3 regions of the Kribbella sp. NPDC051586 genome follow, and region 2 is predicted to be linked to each of the others. Evidence: riboswitches for the same ligand, from Rfam matches in the RefSeq annotation. Region 2 holds a riboswitch; each other region holds the start of a gene.

Region 1 (4,713 bases), on a different contig from region 2:
ACGTAGCCGTCGCCGGTGCGCGGGAGCTCGAGGAGGAGACCGGCTACACCTGCGAGACGCTCGACGTCGTCGGCTGGCAGTGGTCCGGCGCCTCGTCGACGTTCCGCAAGTACGTCGCGATCGCGCGCGGCTGCCGCCCCGACGGCAAGCAGCAACTCGACGAGGCCGAGGACTGCGTCCCGGTCGAGCTGACCGTCGACGCTTTCCGTACCGAATTGCGTACTCCGGGTGCGATGACCGGAATCGATGCCGCCTATCTCGCGTTGGACCACGCAGGACTGCTCTGAGCTACTGCGGAGGTACCAGATATGAGCGACTGGAATGCGAACGTCATCGCCGAGTTCCGGGCGAACGAAGGCAAGGTCGGCGGCAACTTCGAAGGCGCCCCGATGGTGCTGCTGCACCACCGCGGACGCCGCAGCGGCGAGGAGTACATCGCCCCGACGATGTACCTGGCCGACGAGAACGACCCGGCTGTCATCTATGTCTTCGCCAGCAAGGGTGGCGCCCCCGCCAACCCGGACTGGTACCGCAACCTGACGGCGGCCGGTGACGGCGTCGTCGAGGTCGGCACCGAGACGTACAAGGTGGCCGTCGACGAGCTGACCGGCGACGAGCGCAACCGGATCTACGCCGAGCAGGCGCGGCGCTACCCGGGCTTCGCGGAGTACGAGGTCCGCACCGCCGGCATCCGCACGATCCCGGTCCTCAGGCTGACCCGGGCGTCTTGACGAGCGGGGCGGCGCGCTGAGTGGATAGGGCTGTGACCCCTGAAGCTCAGCAGACCAGCAGCCGCCCCGACGGATTCGACCTTGGTGACACGGTCGGCCTGGTGCACGGCCCGACCACCGATCCCGACGCCGAACGGGTCGTCCGCGACACGTTGGCCCGGGCCGGTGTCGGCACGATCGTCGACGGCGAGGCCGCTGTCACGGTCCACCTCGGCGGCACCGGCCTCGACGTCGAGCCGGCCGCCGGTCTGCCGGCCGAGGGGTACGTCGTTGCCGTCGGCGACCATCAGCTCGTGCTGGACGGCGTCGACGCTCGCGGCACGTACTACGCCGCGCTGACCCTGGATCAGCTTGTCCAGGGCAACCATGTCGACGGTGTCGAGATCCGCGACTGGCCGACACTGCCGTACCGAGGCTCGATCGAGGGCTTCTACGGGACCCCGTGGTCGCACGCGGACCGCCTGGACCATCTGGACTATCTCGGCGCGCACCGGATGAACACGTACCAGTACGCGCCCAAGGACGACGTCTACCACCGCGAGCAGTGGCGCGACCCGTACCCGGCCGACAAGCTGGCCGAGCTCGGCGAGCTGATCGAGCGGGCTCAGCGCAACAAGGTCGACTTCACGTTCGCGCTCTCGCCCGGGCTGTCGATCCGGTACACCTCGGACGACGACTACCAGGCCCTGATCGCGAAGTTCGAGGCGCTGTACGCGCTCGGCGTACGGGTCTTCAACGTGCCGCTCGACGACATCGAGTACGAGACCTGGCACTCCGACGAGGACGCCGCGAAGTACGGCACCGGTGGTGGCGCCGCGGGCGCGGCCCAGGCCGACCTGTGCAACCGGATCCAGCGGGAGTGGATCGCGAGCAAGGCTGACCTCGCGCCGCTGCAGATGGTCCCGACCGAGTACTACGACGTGCACGAGACGCCGTACAAGCAGGCGCTGCGGGAGCAGCTCGATCCGGCGGTGATCGTGCACTGGACCGGTACGGCGGTCGTCCCGGAGAAGATCACGAGCGCACAAGCTGCCGAGGCGAAGGCGGTGTTCGGGCACGACATCCTGATCTGGGACAACTACCCGGTGAACGACTACGCGCACGGGCGGATCCTGCTCGCGGCGTACACGGGTCGTGAGCCCGGGCTGGCCGAGCACGTCGTCGGCGTCATCTCGAACCCGATGAACCAGGCCGCGGCCAGCAAGCTCGCCCTGTACTCGTTCGCGGAGTTCGGCTGGAAGCCGGCGACCTACGACGCGGACGCGTCCTGGCATCGTGCGATCGCCGAGCGGGCCGGGGGAGATGCGGACACGATCGCGGCGCTGGAGGTGTTCGCGGACCTCACGACGTACGACGGGAAGCTGCACCTGACCAACGCGCCGGTGCTGGCCGCGAAGCTCGCGGCGTTCGGCGCGACGTGGGACGGTGGCGACCTGGCCGGAGCCATCGCCGAGCTCGAGCCGTACCTCGAGGCGATCGAGAACGCGTCGGCCCAGATCCGCAGCGGCGTCGTCGATCCGGCGTTCGAAGGCGAGGCCGACGCCTGGCTGGACGCGTCGTTCTACTGGGGTGGGGCGCTGCGTCAGGCGCTGCGCGTGCTCGAGGCGCAGGCGGAGGGCAACGCCTCGGCCGGCGCAACCGCCCGCGACGGGATCGAGCACCTGATCACGCAGGCCGAGGAGATCCGCGACGTCCGGCTCCCGCACAGCCAGGTCCCGATCCGGATCGGCGACGGTGTGGCCGACACGTTCGTCGCCGATGTGACCGGGTCGGTATCCTGAGGGCGGACCGCGACTGGCGCTGAGGTGGACCACCACCGGGGAACGGTCTGCCATCCGGCTACGCCGCGCGCCTGGGCACCTTCGACCATGAGGAGTGCGCAGATGAGCGCTGATTTGATGATCGGGACCGAGCTGGCCGCCGAGATGGTGGCCAAGGCGGCGGAGCGGGCCAAGGCCCTGCAGGAGCGGTACGGCGTCCAGCCGTGTCTGGCGACCGTGCTGGTCGGCGACGACCCGGCGTCGGCGACGTACGTGCGGATGAAGCAGAACCGGTCGAAGAAGGCCGGGATCGCGTCGCGGAGCGTCGTACTGCCGGCCGAGACGACCACCGACGAGCTGGTCGCGGAGATCCGGAAGCTGTCCGAGGACCCGGAGGTGCACGGGATCCTGCTGCAGCACCCGGTGCCGGCGCAGATCGACGAGCGGGCCGCGTTCGAGGCGATCGACCCGGGCAAGGACGTCGACGGCGTGACGATGCTGTCGTTCGCGGCGATGGCCTTCGGGGATCGCGGGTTCCGCTCGGCCACGCCCGGCGGGATCATGCGGCTGCTGGCGGCGTACGACGTACCGCTGGAGGGCGCGCACGCGGTGGTGATCGGCCGCAGCCCGATCCTCGGCAAGCCGGCCGGGATGTTGCTGCTGGCATCGAACGCGACGGTGACGTACGCGCACTCCCGGACCCGGGACCTGCCCGAGCTGGTGCGGACCGCGGACGTGGTGATCGCGGCGGTCGGCAAGGCGAACTTCGTCCGCGGCGACTGGCTGAAGCCGGGCGCGGTCGTGGTCGACGCCGGCTTCAACGAGGGCAACGTCGGCGACGTGCACTTCGAGGAGGCGGCTGAGGTCGCGCGCCTGATCACGCCGGTGCCGGGCGGGGTCGGGCCGATGACGATCGCGCTTCTGCTCGAGCAGACGGTCGACGCCGCCGAGGCCCGGCTGGGCTGACGGACGCCGCCGCCGGCTAACGGTCGCAGCCGCCGTCCTTGTCCGGGCGGGAGTGCGGCCGGGCGAGGTCGTCGATGCCCTTGTAGGCGTACGGATCGGTCCCGGCGACCATCACGATGTCGCGGTAGTCGTGCTTGCCGACGTGAACGCCGGCCGGCACGGTCTGCCACGGGAGCAGCGACTCCGCGCTCATGTAGTGGTTGGCGAGCGCCCGGCGGAGTCCGTGCCGGCCGGTGTTCGGCAGTGATCGGTGCAGCAGGTACCCGTTGAAGATCACCGCCGAGCCCGCCGGTACTTCGACCGGGACGGCGTCGTCGTCGCTGTACGGGAAGTCGAACGCCTCGCTGGTGCAGTCGAAGCGGAGGTCGTCCTGCTCCCGATCGGGATAGATGACGCCGCGACGGTGCGAGCCGGGCAACACCCACAGGCAGCCGTTCTCCACGGTGGCGTCGTCGAGCGCGATCCAGGCGGCGGTCAGGGAGCGATCCCTCGTCGGGATGAAGAACTCGTCCTGGTGCCACGCCTGTCCGGGTTTGCCCTCGGGCTTGATGAACAGCATCGACTGCATGGCCTTCACGTTCGGCCCGATGACGGCGGTCAGCGTCGCGACCACGCGGGGCGCGTGCAGCGCGGCGAGGGCTGCGTCGGAGGCCTTGTGCGGATGGTGGATGCACAGGTACTTGCGGAGTACGTCCTCGGTCGGCTCCGTGGCGGGAGCACCTTCGACGGCGCCGAGGTCACCACGACACAGCTGCTCGGCTGCGTCGTGGAGCTCGGTCACCTGGTCGGCCGAGATGGCCTGTTCGAGGACGACGAAGCCGTCCCGCCGGAAGGACTCGACCAATTCGTCGGTGACGTCGGTGAAGTGCATCCAGTAACCGTCGCAGAGCGCGCGGTGCCCGCCAATGTCGCTGGCAAGCGCTTTACTATCTGTTTGTGACATCGCGACCGCCGGTGATCAGCGTGAATTCCCTGGTGCAGCTCGCGGATTATGCGCCCGGGGCGACGTACGGACCGCGTTGGTTGCAGAACTTCGAACTGCTCTGGATCCTGCACGGTTCGGCGCTCTGGCGGACCGAGGTGTACGACGACGCCGGCGTGCGGCAGGCGACGGTCGAGCACGAGTTGCGCCCGGGGACAGTGGCGCTTGCCCGGCGCGGCAACCGGGACGCCTATATCTGGGACTGTGATCACCCGTCGCGGCACGCCTACGTGCACTTCCAGATCGAGGACTTCGGCGGGCTCGGCGATCCGCC
Region 2 (4,713 bases):
TTGGGCACCTTGTGGCACTGCCACCAAGTGATTCCCGGACCGGCGGACAACAACTCGACGAGGTGTCCGGGGGCGTTGACGGTCCGACGGGTCGACCAACCGACCTGGGTAAAGGTACTTTGCACGCCCCGGTCGAGGACCTGCGTGCCATCGCCCCAGGTGCTGCCGAAGGTCGACTCGACCCTGGCCATGTCGCGCAGGGCCTTCCGGTCGATCGGCTTGACCAGCGGCGAGTTGAACCGATTCGCGCTCTGGTAGACCTCGTACACGTCCGGAGTGTCCTGGTGGGCCTTCTTGGTCGGCTCCAGCTGCCACCGGGTGATCGCTTCGGCGACGCCGGTCGAGGGTGCCTGCGTCGGCGTGACATAGATCCGGCCGGCGCTCAGATCGGCAGCAGTCACGGGCAGGTGGTCGAACTGCCATTCGTCCTTGCCCTTGCCACGCATGTAGGCGACAGCGCCCTGGGTGAGGGTGGTCGGTTGCCCTTCGACCACGGGAGCCTTCAACTGGACCGCCTTGCGGGCATCCAGCGTGAAGGAGGTGTCGTTCGCCACGGTGAGGTTCGCATCGATGGCGAACGTCGTCGTGTCACCCGTGGGTACGAAGCTGTACGCGCCGTACACGCCTGGCGTGATCCGGGTCTTTCCGCGGCCCTGCTCGTCGAGGAACAACTGACTGTAGTGGCCGTCGCTGCTGTTGAACACGTTCACATAGCCGCCGGAGACAGGCTTGCCGGCGCGGTCGAGCACGCGGACGGAGAGATCGTGCATCGGCGGCTCGTCGTACGCGTTCAGAGCCAGTCGCAGCCGTCGCTTGCCGTTGCTGTCGATCACGTCGAGCGCACCCTGCCAGTCATTGTCGGCGAGTGTGTTCCAGTTCCCGACGATGTCGCTCAGGCCGGTCCGGTCGAAGGTCACCGTGGCGTCGGCGGTTCCACCGGCCGGCACCGTCAGGGTGGCAGGGCTCACGACGACAGCGGAGTCCGGAGCTGCTTTGGCCCAGATGGTCGTCTCCCGGTCGGCGAACGTGAGCGTGACCGGCTCGGCGCTGGGGTTCGTCAGCGTGAGCGTGCGTTGCTGCGACGTGCCATCGTCGTGCCTGACGCGTCCGAAGTCGATCCATCCGACGTCGGGGACCAGACTGTCCGTCGAGGTCGCGATGTCCAGGTTGATCCGGCCGCTGCCGGACCACCCGGTGAAGACGCTGTTGCTGTCGACGGCGCTGCTGCTCAACCGTGCCTTCAGTTGCTGCCAGGTCAGGTCCGGGTGCTGCTGGAGCAGCAGCGCGGCCGATCCGGTCACCAGCGACGCGGACCGGGACGTACCGAAGCCCATCGCGTACAGGTTGCCGTCGCGGGCACCGGCACGAGCGGCGAGGATGCCCGTGCCGGGCGCGGACAGCTCCGGCTTCTGCAGGAACGAGTGCGTCGGCCCCATGCTGGTGAAGCGGGCCCGGTTGCCCGCATCGTCGAGCGCACCGACGGTCAGAGCCGAGGCGGCCGTTCCCGGCGTCTCGATGGAGAAGGGCGAGGCGTAGATGTCCCCGTCGTCGCCGGCCGCCGTCACGAACAGCGCTCCGCTGCTCTGCGTCAGCCGGTCGAGCTCGTCGGCGAGCAGGTCGTCGCCCTGGATCGGCGCCCGCGCCCCCAGACCGATGTTCACCAGGTCCGCATGCTGGTCGACGGCCCATTCCATCGCGGCGATCAGCTCGGACACCGTGCCCTGGCCGGCCGCGTTCAGAACCTTGCCGGAGATCAGTTCGGCACCGGGTGCGATCCCCTTGCGGGCGCCGTCGGACCCGGCGCCGTTGCCGGCCACCAGGGACGCCAGCTGGGTACCTCGTCCGAGGTCGTCCTGCGGACCGTCGCCGGTGAAGTCCGCGGTCGCCGTCACCTTGCCCTCGAGCGCCGGCTGGCCGGTGTCGATCCCGGAGTCGAGGATCGCGACCTTGACGCCGTGACCATCGAGACCGCGCCGCCACGCGGTCGGCGCCTGCACCTGCTGCAGGTACCCGTCCAGCGGTGCCGCCGCCGTCGTGGAACCGCTGGACGGCGTCGTGGTCGCCGGCACCGGGGCCACCTTGGTGACAGGGTCCGCGTGCAAGGCGGCGTCGAGCCAGATCTTGGCCGGACCGGCGGCGTGGTCAGCGGTCAGGGCGTCCCCGAAGACCGCGGCACGAGACTTCTGGATCCGGCCGGCTGTCGCGTCGATGCCGGCCAGGGTGCGGGTCGCGGTGAATCCGCTGCTCGCCATCGCGCGGGCGCCGGAGTTCCGGACGATCACGGGCAGGTCCGCACGGTGCGCGTCGTCGTACCCCATCTCGACCAGGCCGGTCACGTCGAACAGGGCCGGGTCGAGTACGCCGGGAACCAGGCTCGCGACGTCGTGAGGGATGACGCTGACGCGGCCGTGGTCGTTGTGCACGGCGTACCCGACCGCGGGTCCGCCGTCGCGGTCCCGGACATCGACCTGCGGCCTGCCGTCAGGACCAGGCCGCAGTGTCACCTGTTCGCCGGTCAGCAACGTCACCGTGGCCGGGCTCCGCAGTACCGGGGCCTGGTCCTTGGTGGGCCCCGCGACCGGCGCGGCGGTCGCCGGCGTCAGGGCCGCCACCGCTGCGGGAGAGGCGGCGGCGGTGGCCGGCGGGGTCAGCCCGGACAGCGCCAGGGCGCCGCCGGCCAGCAGCGCCGGTATCGGTAAAGATCGTCGAAACCCCACCGGGTACACCATCCTTGCTGTAGGCACCGATCAGGTGCGGACATCTTGCTGTCGGCACCGATCCGGTGCACCTCGATCTGTGGTATCCGATCCCACCCGGCGCGGCCACCGAACCGCTGTGACAGGAGGTCGACATGACCGGAATCAGCCACCCCTGACCGACGCCGACGCAGTACGTAGCGGGGTGAGGGCGTGGCAGGACCTAAGCTGAGGGCTCCGCGACTGGCGAGGGTGGGTTACCACCGGGGAGCGAAGAACAAGGCGTCGTCCGCCTGGGCGCCTCCGACCGACCTCGGAGGTCCTCGTGCGTTATGGAATGAATCCACACCAAGCGGCGGTGATGGCGCCGGTCGATCGTGCGCCGTTCGCGGTGGTTTCGGGTGCGCCGTCGTACATCAATGTGCTGGATGCGGTGACCGGGTGGCAGCTCGTGCGGGAGGCGGCGCGGGCGTTCGGCGTACCGGCGGCCGCCTCGTACAAGCATGTTTCGCCCGCGGGTGCCGCGCTTGGTGCGACCGTTGCCGAGGCTTACGTCCGGGCTCGCGAGGCTGATCCGAAGTCGTCGTACGGCGATTTCGTGGCGGTGTCGCATCCGGTCGACACGGAGCTCGCGGACCGGTTGAAGCGGGTCGTGTCGGACGGGATCATCGCGCCCGGGTACGACGAGGGCGTGGTCGAGATCCTGGCCGCGAAGAAGCGCGGGACGTACCTCGTGCTCGAAGCGGACGCCGATTTCGAGCCGCCGGCCGAGGAGACCCGGGAGGTCTACGGACTGCGGCTGACGCAGGAGCGTGATGCGCTGCCGCTGACGCGCGACCTGCTGGACGAGGAGGTGCCGGACGACGCGGCCCGGGACCTCCTGCTGGGGTTGATCGTCGCCCGCTACACCCAGTCGAACACCGTCGTCATGGTGAAGGACGCGACGGCGATCGGCATCGGCGCCGGGCAGCAGTCCCGGGTGGACTGCACGCGGCTGGCCGGCGAGAAGGCGCGGCTGTGGTGGTCACGCCGGTCGGACGAGCCGTTGACCGGCGTCTCGATGGTGTCCGACGGTGCGCTGCCGTTCACCGACAACATCGAGGAGGCCCATCGCCACGGCGTCACCCACATCGCCGAACCAGGCGGATCGATCCGCTCCCCCGAGGTCGCCGCCGCCTGCGCGGACCTCGGGATCAGCTGGTCCGCGACGGGTGTACGCCTGTTCCGGCACTGAGCAGATAGTCGCCCGAGGCAACGGCTTTGCGGACCGCGGCCGCCGTGTCCGCGGGATCGAGCGACGACGTGTCGATCGCGTGGGGCTCGAGCTCGCCGAGGTCCGCGAACGCGCCGTGCAGCCCGGTGATCGCCTCGACCTCCTTCAACTCGCCGGCGGCCCGGGCCCGCGCGCGTTCGAGCGTTGTCGCGAGGTCGGGGCGCAGGACGACGTACGACATCGACCAGTCGGCGGCGGCGGCGCGGAACGGCGGCAGGAACCAGGGGCCGATGATGCCGTCCACCACCACGTCGTACCCGCCGCGCGCGTAGACGCCGACCGTCGCGACGATCGCGTCGACGACCACCTCGTTCTGCTCTTGCGCGCCAGGCAGGTACGGCGCGATGAAGCCGGTGCGGATCGCGCGGTAGAACTCGTCGGTCGTGATGTGCACGGTCGGCCGCGGCGCGTCGGTCGCGACCAGGCGGGCAACGGTGGTCTTGCCGGAGCCCGGCGGGCCGGTCAGCAGGAGGACGTTGGTCATGACGCCCGACGCTAACCAAACCCGCCGGCAAACTGCAGTCTTTTCTTTTCCGCCCGCGTCAGCCGGGCACGTCGATCTTCTCCCGCTCCGGCTCCGGCGGTGCGGGCGGCGGACCGCCCTCGAGCTGGATGTCGGGGACGATCCGGTCGAGCCACCGCGGCAGCCACCACGCACGATCACCGAGCAGCGTCATCACCGACGGCACCAGGATCATCCGGACCACGCTGGCGTCGATCAGCACCGCGACCGCCATGCCGACC
Region 3 (4,713 bases), on a different contig from region 2:
TTCTTCACCCGGGATGCGGCGCTCGGTGACGCTCTGCGTCCGTACGCCGACCTCGCCGACGACCCGGGGCTAGTTCGGATCGGCGAGCTGGCGGGGTCCGAGGAGGCGCGCGCGCATGCCCTCCCGGCGAACCAGAACCCGCCGGTCCTGCGCACGCACGACCGCTACGGCAACCGGATCGACGAGGTCGAGTTCCACCCGTCGTGGCACTGGCTGATGCAGCAGGCGGTCGGTTTCGGGCTGCAGGCCGCGCCGTGGACGAGCGACCGACCGTCGCCGCATCTGACCAGGGCGGCGGGGTTCTACCTGTGGTCCCAGGTCGAGCCCGGGCACGGTTGCCCGATCTCGATGACGTACGCCGCGGTGCCGGCGCTGCGCGCGGACGAGCGGCTCGCGAAGGAGTGGGTGCCCGGGCTCGCGTCGACGGAGTACGACGTACGGCGGTTGCCCGTCGGCGCGAAGAGCGGCGTGCTCGCCGGGATGGGGATGACCGAGAAGCAGGGCGGCTCCGACGTACGGGCGAACCTGACCACCGCGACGCCGGTCGGCGACGGCGAATACCAGCTGAACGGGCACAAGTGGTTCTGCTCGGCGCCGCAGGTGGATGTGTTCCTGGTACTGGCGCAGGCGGCGGACGGGTTGAGCTGCTTCGTCGTACCGCGGGTGCTTGCCGACGGCAACCGGAACCCGTTCGCGCTGCAGCGGCTGAAGGACAAGCTCGGCAACCGGTCGAACGCGTCGTCGGAGGTCGAGTTCCACGGCACGATCGGGTACCGGCTGGGCGACGAGGGCGCCGGCGTCCGCACGATCATCGAGATGGTCGCCGCCACCCGGCTGGACTGCGTGCTCGGCTCGGCCGCCCTCCAACGCCGGGCGCTGGTCGAAGCCATCTGGCACACCCGGCACCGCTCAGCCTTCGGTGGGCAGCTGGCAGACAAACCGGCGATGCAGAATGTGCTGGCCGACCTGGCGATCGAGAGCGAAGCGGCCACAGCCCTCGCGATGCGCCTCGCGGCCGCGGTCGACTCCACCGACCCCAAGCAGGCGGCGTTCCGGCGGATTGCGCTGCCGTTGGCGAAGTTCTGGGTTTGTAAGCGGACGCCGTTCATGGTCGCGGAGGCGTTGGAGTGTCTTGGCGGGAACGGGTACGTCGAGGAGTCCGGGCTGCCGTTGCTCTACCGGGAGTCGCCGTTGAACTCGATCTGGGAAGGGTCGGGGAACGTCAACGCGCTCGACGTACTGCGGGCGCTGCGGCGGCCGGAGTCGCTCGACGCCTGGCTGACGGAGATGGCCGCTGTTCAAGGCGCGGACGGACGGCTCGACGCCGCCGTGAACGACGTACTGCAAGCGCTTGCTGACGCCGAGAACGCCGAAGCCGGCGCACGAAGGCTGGCCGCGCTGATGGCCCAATGCCTGCAGGCATCGTTGCTGATCCGGCAGTCGACGCCCGAGGTGGCGGACGCGTTCGTGGCCTCGCGGTTGGCGAAGGACTGGGGTGGCGTCTTCGGGACGCTGCCGCGGACGACACCGTTCGATCGGATCGTCGAACGCACGATAGGCTGACGCCGTCGCGACTGGCGCGCTGAGGTGGAGAACCACCGGGGAGCGAAAACCGTCGGCACCGTGCGCCTGGGTGCCCTCGACCCACTGCAACCGCAGGAGAGACAACGATGACTCAACCCTTCGACGCCGCCGCCGCGTCGGCCGCGTACAACAACGCGCTGCAGGTGATCGCCGCGGTCGAACCGACCATCGCCGGCGCGATCAGGTCCGAGCTGGCCGACCAGCGGTCCTCGCTCAAGCTGATCGCGAGCGAGAACTACGCCTCCCCCGCCACCTTGCTGACGATGGGCAACTGGCTCTCGGACAAGTACGCCGAGGGCACTATCGGGCACCGCTTCTACGCCGGCTGCCAGAACATCGACACCGTCGAGCAGACCGCGGCCGACCACGCCACGGCCCTGTTCGGCGCTCCGCACGCCTACGTCCAGCCGCACTCCGGCATCGACGCGAACCTGGTCGCCTTCTGGGCGATCCTGGCCCAGCGGATCGAGTCCCCGGCGCTGGCCGAGGCGGGCGCCAAGCACGTCAACGACCTGTCCGAGGACGACTGGACCAAGCTCCGCAAGGCGCTCGGCGACCAGAAGATGCTCGGCATGTCGCTGGACGCCGGCGGTCACCTGACGCACGGTTTCCGGCCGAACATCTCCGGCAAGATGTTCAACCAGCACTCGTACGGGACCGACCCGGAGACCGGGCTGCTCGACTACGACGAGGTCGCCCGCAAGGCCCGTGAGTTCAAGCCGCTGATCCTGATCGCCGGCTACTCGGCGTACCCGCGCAAGGTGAACTTCGCCACGATGCGCGAGATCGCCGACGAGGTCGGCGCGACGCTGATGGTCGACATGGCGCACTTCGCCGGCCTGGTCGCGGGCAAGGTCTTCACCGGCGACTTCGACCCGGTCCCGCACGCGCACGTCACCACCACCACGACGCACAAGTCGCTGCGTGGTCCACGTGGCGGCATGGTGCTCTGCCAGCCGGAGTACGCCGAGTCCGTCGACCGCGGCTGCCCGATGGTGCTGGGCGGTCCGCTCAGCCAGACGATGGCCGCCAAGGCGGTCGCGCTGGCCGAGGCGCGTCAGCCGTCGTTCCAGGAGTACGCGCAGGCGGTCGCGGACAACGCGGTCGTGCTGGCCGAGGGCCTGATGAAGCGCGGCGTGAAGCTCGTGACGGACGGCACCGAGAACCACCTCGTCCTGCTCGACGTGTCGTCGTACGGCATCACCGGCCGGCAGGCCGAGTCGGCGCTGCTCGACGCGGGCATCGTCACCAACCGGAACGCCGTACCCCGCGACCCGAACGGCGCCTGGTACACCTCCGGCGTCCGGATCGGTACGCCGGCGCTCACCACGCGCGGGTTCGGCGCCGACGAGTTCGACCGGGTCGCCGAGCTGATCGTGGACGTGCTGTCCGCGACCACCCCGACGACCACGTCCGCGGGCGCCCCGTCGAAGGCGAAGTACGTGCTGGCCGACGGTGTCGCGGACAAGACCCGCGCGGCCTCGGCCGAGATCCTCGACAAGCACCCGCTGTACCCGGGCCTCGAGCTCAGCTGATCACCGGCTGCCCGCTTCCAGCATCCTGGGAGCGGGCAGCCTTCTTTTAGGCATCAGGACGGCCGCGAGGATCGCCCCCGCCGCCGCGATGCCGGCCGAGACCCACATCGTGGTGTTCAGGCTCGTCATGAACGCGTCCCGGACGGTGTTCAACAGGTCCGGCGCGCCCGCCTTGCCCGCGACTGCCAGTCCACCGCCCAGGCTCTTCTCGACCGCGCCCGCAAGCTGCGTGGGCAGGCCGGTCGTGTCGACGTTGTGCCGGTAGACCGAGTTGAGCACGGTCCCGAGTACGGCGACACCCACCGTCCCGCCGACCTGACGGAACGCCTGCAGCAGACCGGATCCGGTCCCGGCCCGCTCCGGATCGAGTACGCCGAGCGCCGCGTTCATTGCCTGCGGCATCGAGCAGCCCAGCCCGAACCCGACCACCACGAACCAGGTCGCCGTGTACCCGTACCCGGTGCCGAGCTCGGTGAAGGCGCCGAGCGCGAACCCGACCGCCATCACCACGAACCCAGTCATCACCACCAGCCGGGTCCCGATCCGGGCCTCCACCGGCTCGGCCAGCTTCGCGCCGAGCGTCATCCCGCCGATGAACGGCAGCAACTTGAGCCCGGTGTGCAACGCATCCGATCCGTTGATGCCTTGGAAGTACTGCGGCATCGTGAACAGCAGCCCGAAGATGGCGAACACCGACACCGTCAGCAGTACGGCGCCGCCGGTGAAGACCCGCTCGCTGAACAGCCGCAGCTCGATCAACGGCTCGGAGTTGCGCCGCTGCCAGACCAGGAACCCGGCGATCAGTACGACGGCCAGCCCGAGGAACACGATCGTGACACCGTCGGTCCAGGACGCCTCCCCCGCCTTCGTCACGCCGTATACGAGGGCGGAGAGACCCGCGCTGGACAGCACGATGCCGAGCCAGTCGATCGCCGGCCGGTTCGAACTGCGCGTCTCCGGGACGAGCAAGGTGACCGCGAGCGCGGCGACGAACGCGATCGGGACGTTCATCAGGAAGATCCACTGCCAGCCGGCGTGGTCGAGGAGCAGGCCGCCGACGATCGGGCCGAGCGGCATGCCGATGCTGTTGGCAACGACGAAGAACCCGATCGCCTTCTTCCGCTCCTCGTCGGTGCGGAACAGCACGGTGATCAGCGACAGCGCGACCGGCACGATCATCGCCGCACCGATCCCGAGGAACGCGCGGGCGGTGATCAGCGCGCCGGCCGAGTCCGACAGCGCACACGCCAGCGACGCGAGGCCGAACAGCGTGAGCGCGATCGCGATGATCCTGCGCCGCCCGTACCGGTCGCCGAGGAGGCCCGCCGGGAGCAGCAGGGCGGCGAGGACGAGGTTGTAGCTGTTCGCCATCCACTGCAACTGGCTGGTCGAGGCGTCCAGGTCCTTCGCGAGCGTCGGCAGCGCGACGTTGAGCACGGTCGTGTCCAGGCCGAGCACGAGGACGGCGAGACAAAGTGCGATGAGTACACCGAAGCGGCGGGCGCCGGTGAGCGTCGGCCCTGCGATGCCGGTGGTAGTGGTCATGGATTCAAATTATCAGAACTTTGTGATACTTGCGATAGATCAAATTACT

Evidence for each region. A riboswitch is a leader RNA that binds a small molecule or an ion and turns the genes downstream of it on or off. The one in region 2 is predicted to bind ZMP and ZTP.
Region 1: another riboswitch for ZMP and ZTP. It lies ahead of ACIA58_RS23845 (bifunctional 5,10-methylenetetrahydrofolate dehydrogenase/5,10-methenyltetrahydrofolate cyclohydrolase); the one in region 2 lies ahead of ACIA58_RS39230 (5-aminoimidazole-4-carboxamide ribonucleotide transformylase).
Region 3: another riboswitch for ZMP and ZTP. It lies ahead of ACIA58_RS10435 (glycine hydroxymethyltransferase); the one in region 2 lies ahead of ACIA58_RS39230 (5-aminoimidazole-4-carboxamide ribonucleotide transformylase).

Annotation. Positions count from the first base shown of each region.
Region 1 is NZ_JBITDF010000003.1:1,080,444-1,085,156, forward strand. Features, by position in the region: gene ACIA58_RS23830 (NUDIX hydrolase) at 1-287, shown strand, start outside; gene ACIA58_RS23835 (nitroreductase family deazaflavin-dependent oxidoreductase) at 309-731, shown strand; gene ACIA58_RS23840 (beta-N-acetylglucosaminidase domain-containing protein) at 764-2,512, shown strand; ZMP/ZTP riboswitch at 2,512-2,596, shown strand; gene ACIA58_RS23845 (bifunctional 5,10-methylenetetrahydrofolate dehydrogenase/5,10-methenyltetrahydrofolate cyclohydrolase) at 2,615-3,457, shown strand; gene ACIA58_RS23850 (phytanoyl-CoA dioxygenase family protein) at 3,474-4,328, opposite strand; gene ACIA58_RS23855 (helix-turn-helix domain-containing protein) at 4,394-4,713, shown strand, end outside.
Region 2 is NZ_JBITDF010000006.1:248,931-253,643, forward strand. Features, by position in the region: gene ACIA58_RS39225 (S8 family serine peptidase) at 1-2,717, opposite strand, end outside; ZMP/ZTP riboswitch at 2,926-3,002, shown strand; gene ACIA58_RS39230 (5-aminoimidazole-4-carboxamide ribonucleotide transformylase) at 3,022-3,930, shown strand; gene ACIA58_RS39235 (AAA family ATPase) at 3,890-4,453, opposite strand; gene ACIA58_RS39240 (MMPL family transporter) at 4,512-4,713, opposite strand, start outside.
Region 3 is NZ_JBITDF010000002.1:4,592-9,304, forward strand. Features, by position in the region: gene ACIA58_RS10430 (acyl-CoA dehydrogenase family protein) at 1-1,563, shown strand, start outside; ZMP/ZTP riboswitch at 1,561-1,642, shown strand; gene ACIA58_RS10435 (glycine hydroxymethyltransferase) at 1,671-3,119, shown strand; gene ACIA58_RS10440 (DHA2 family efflux MFS transporter permease subunit) at 3,120-4,664, opposite strand.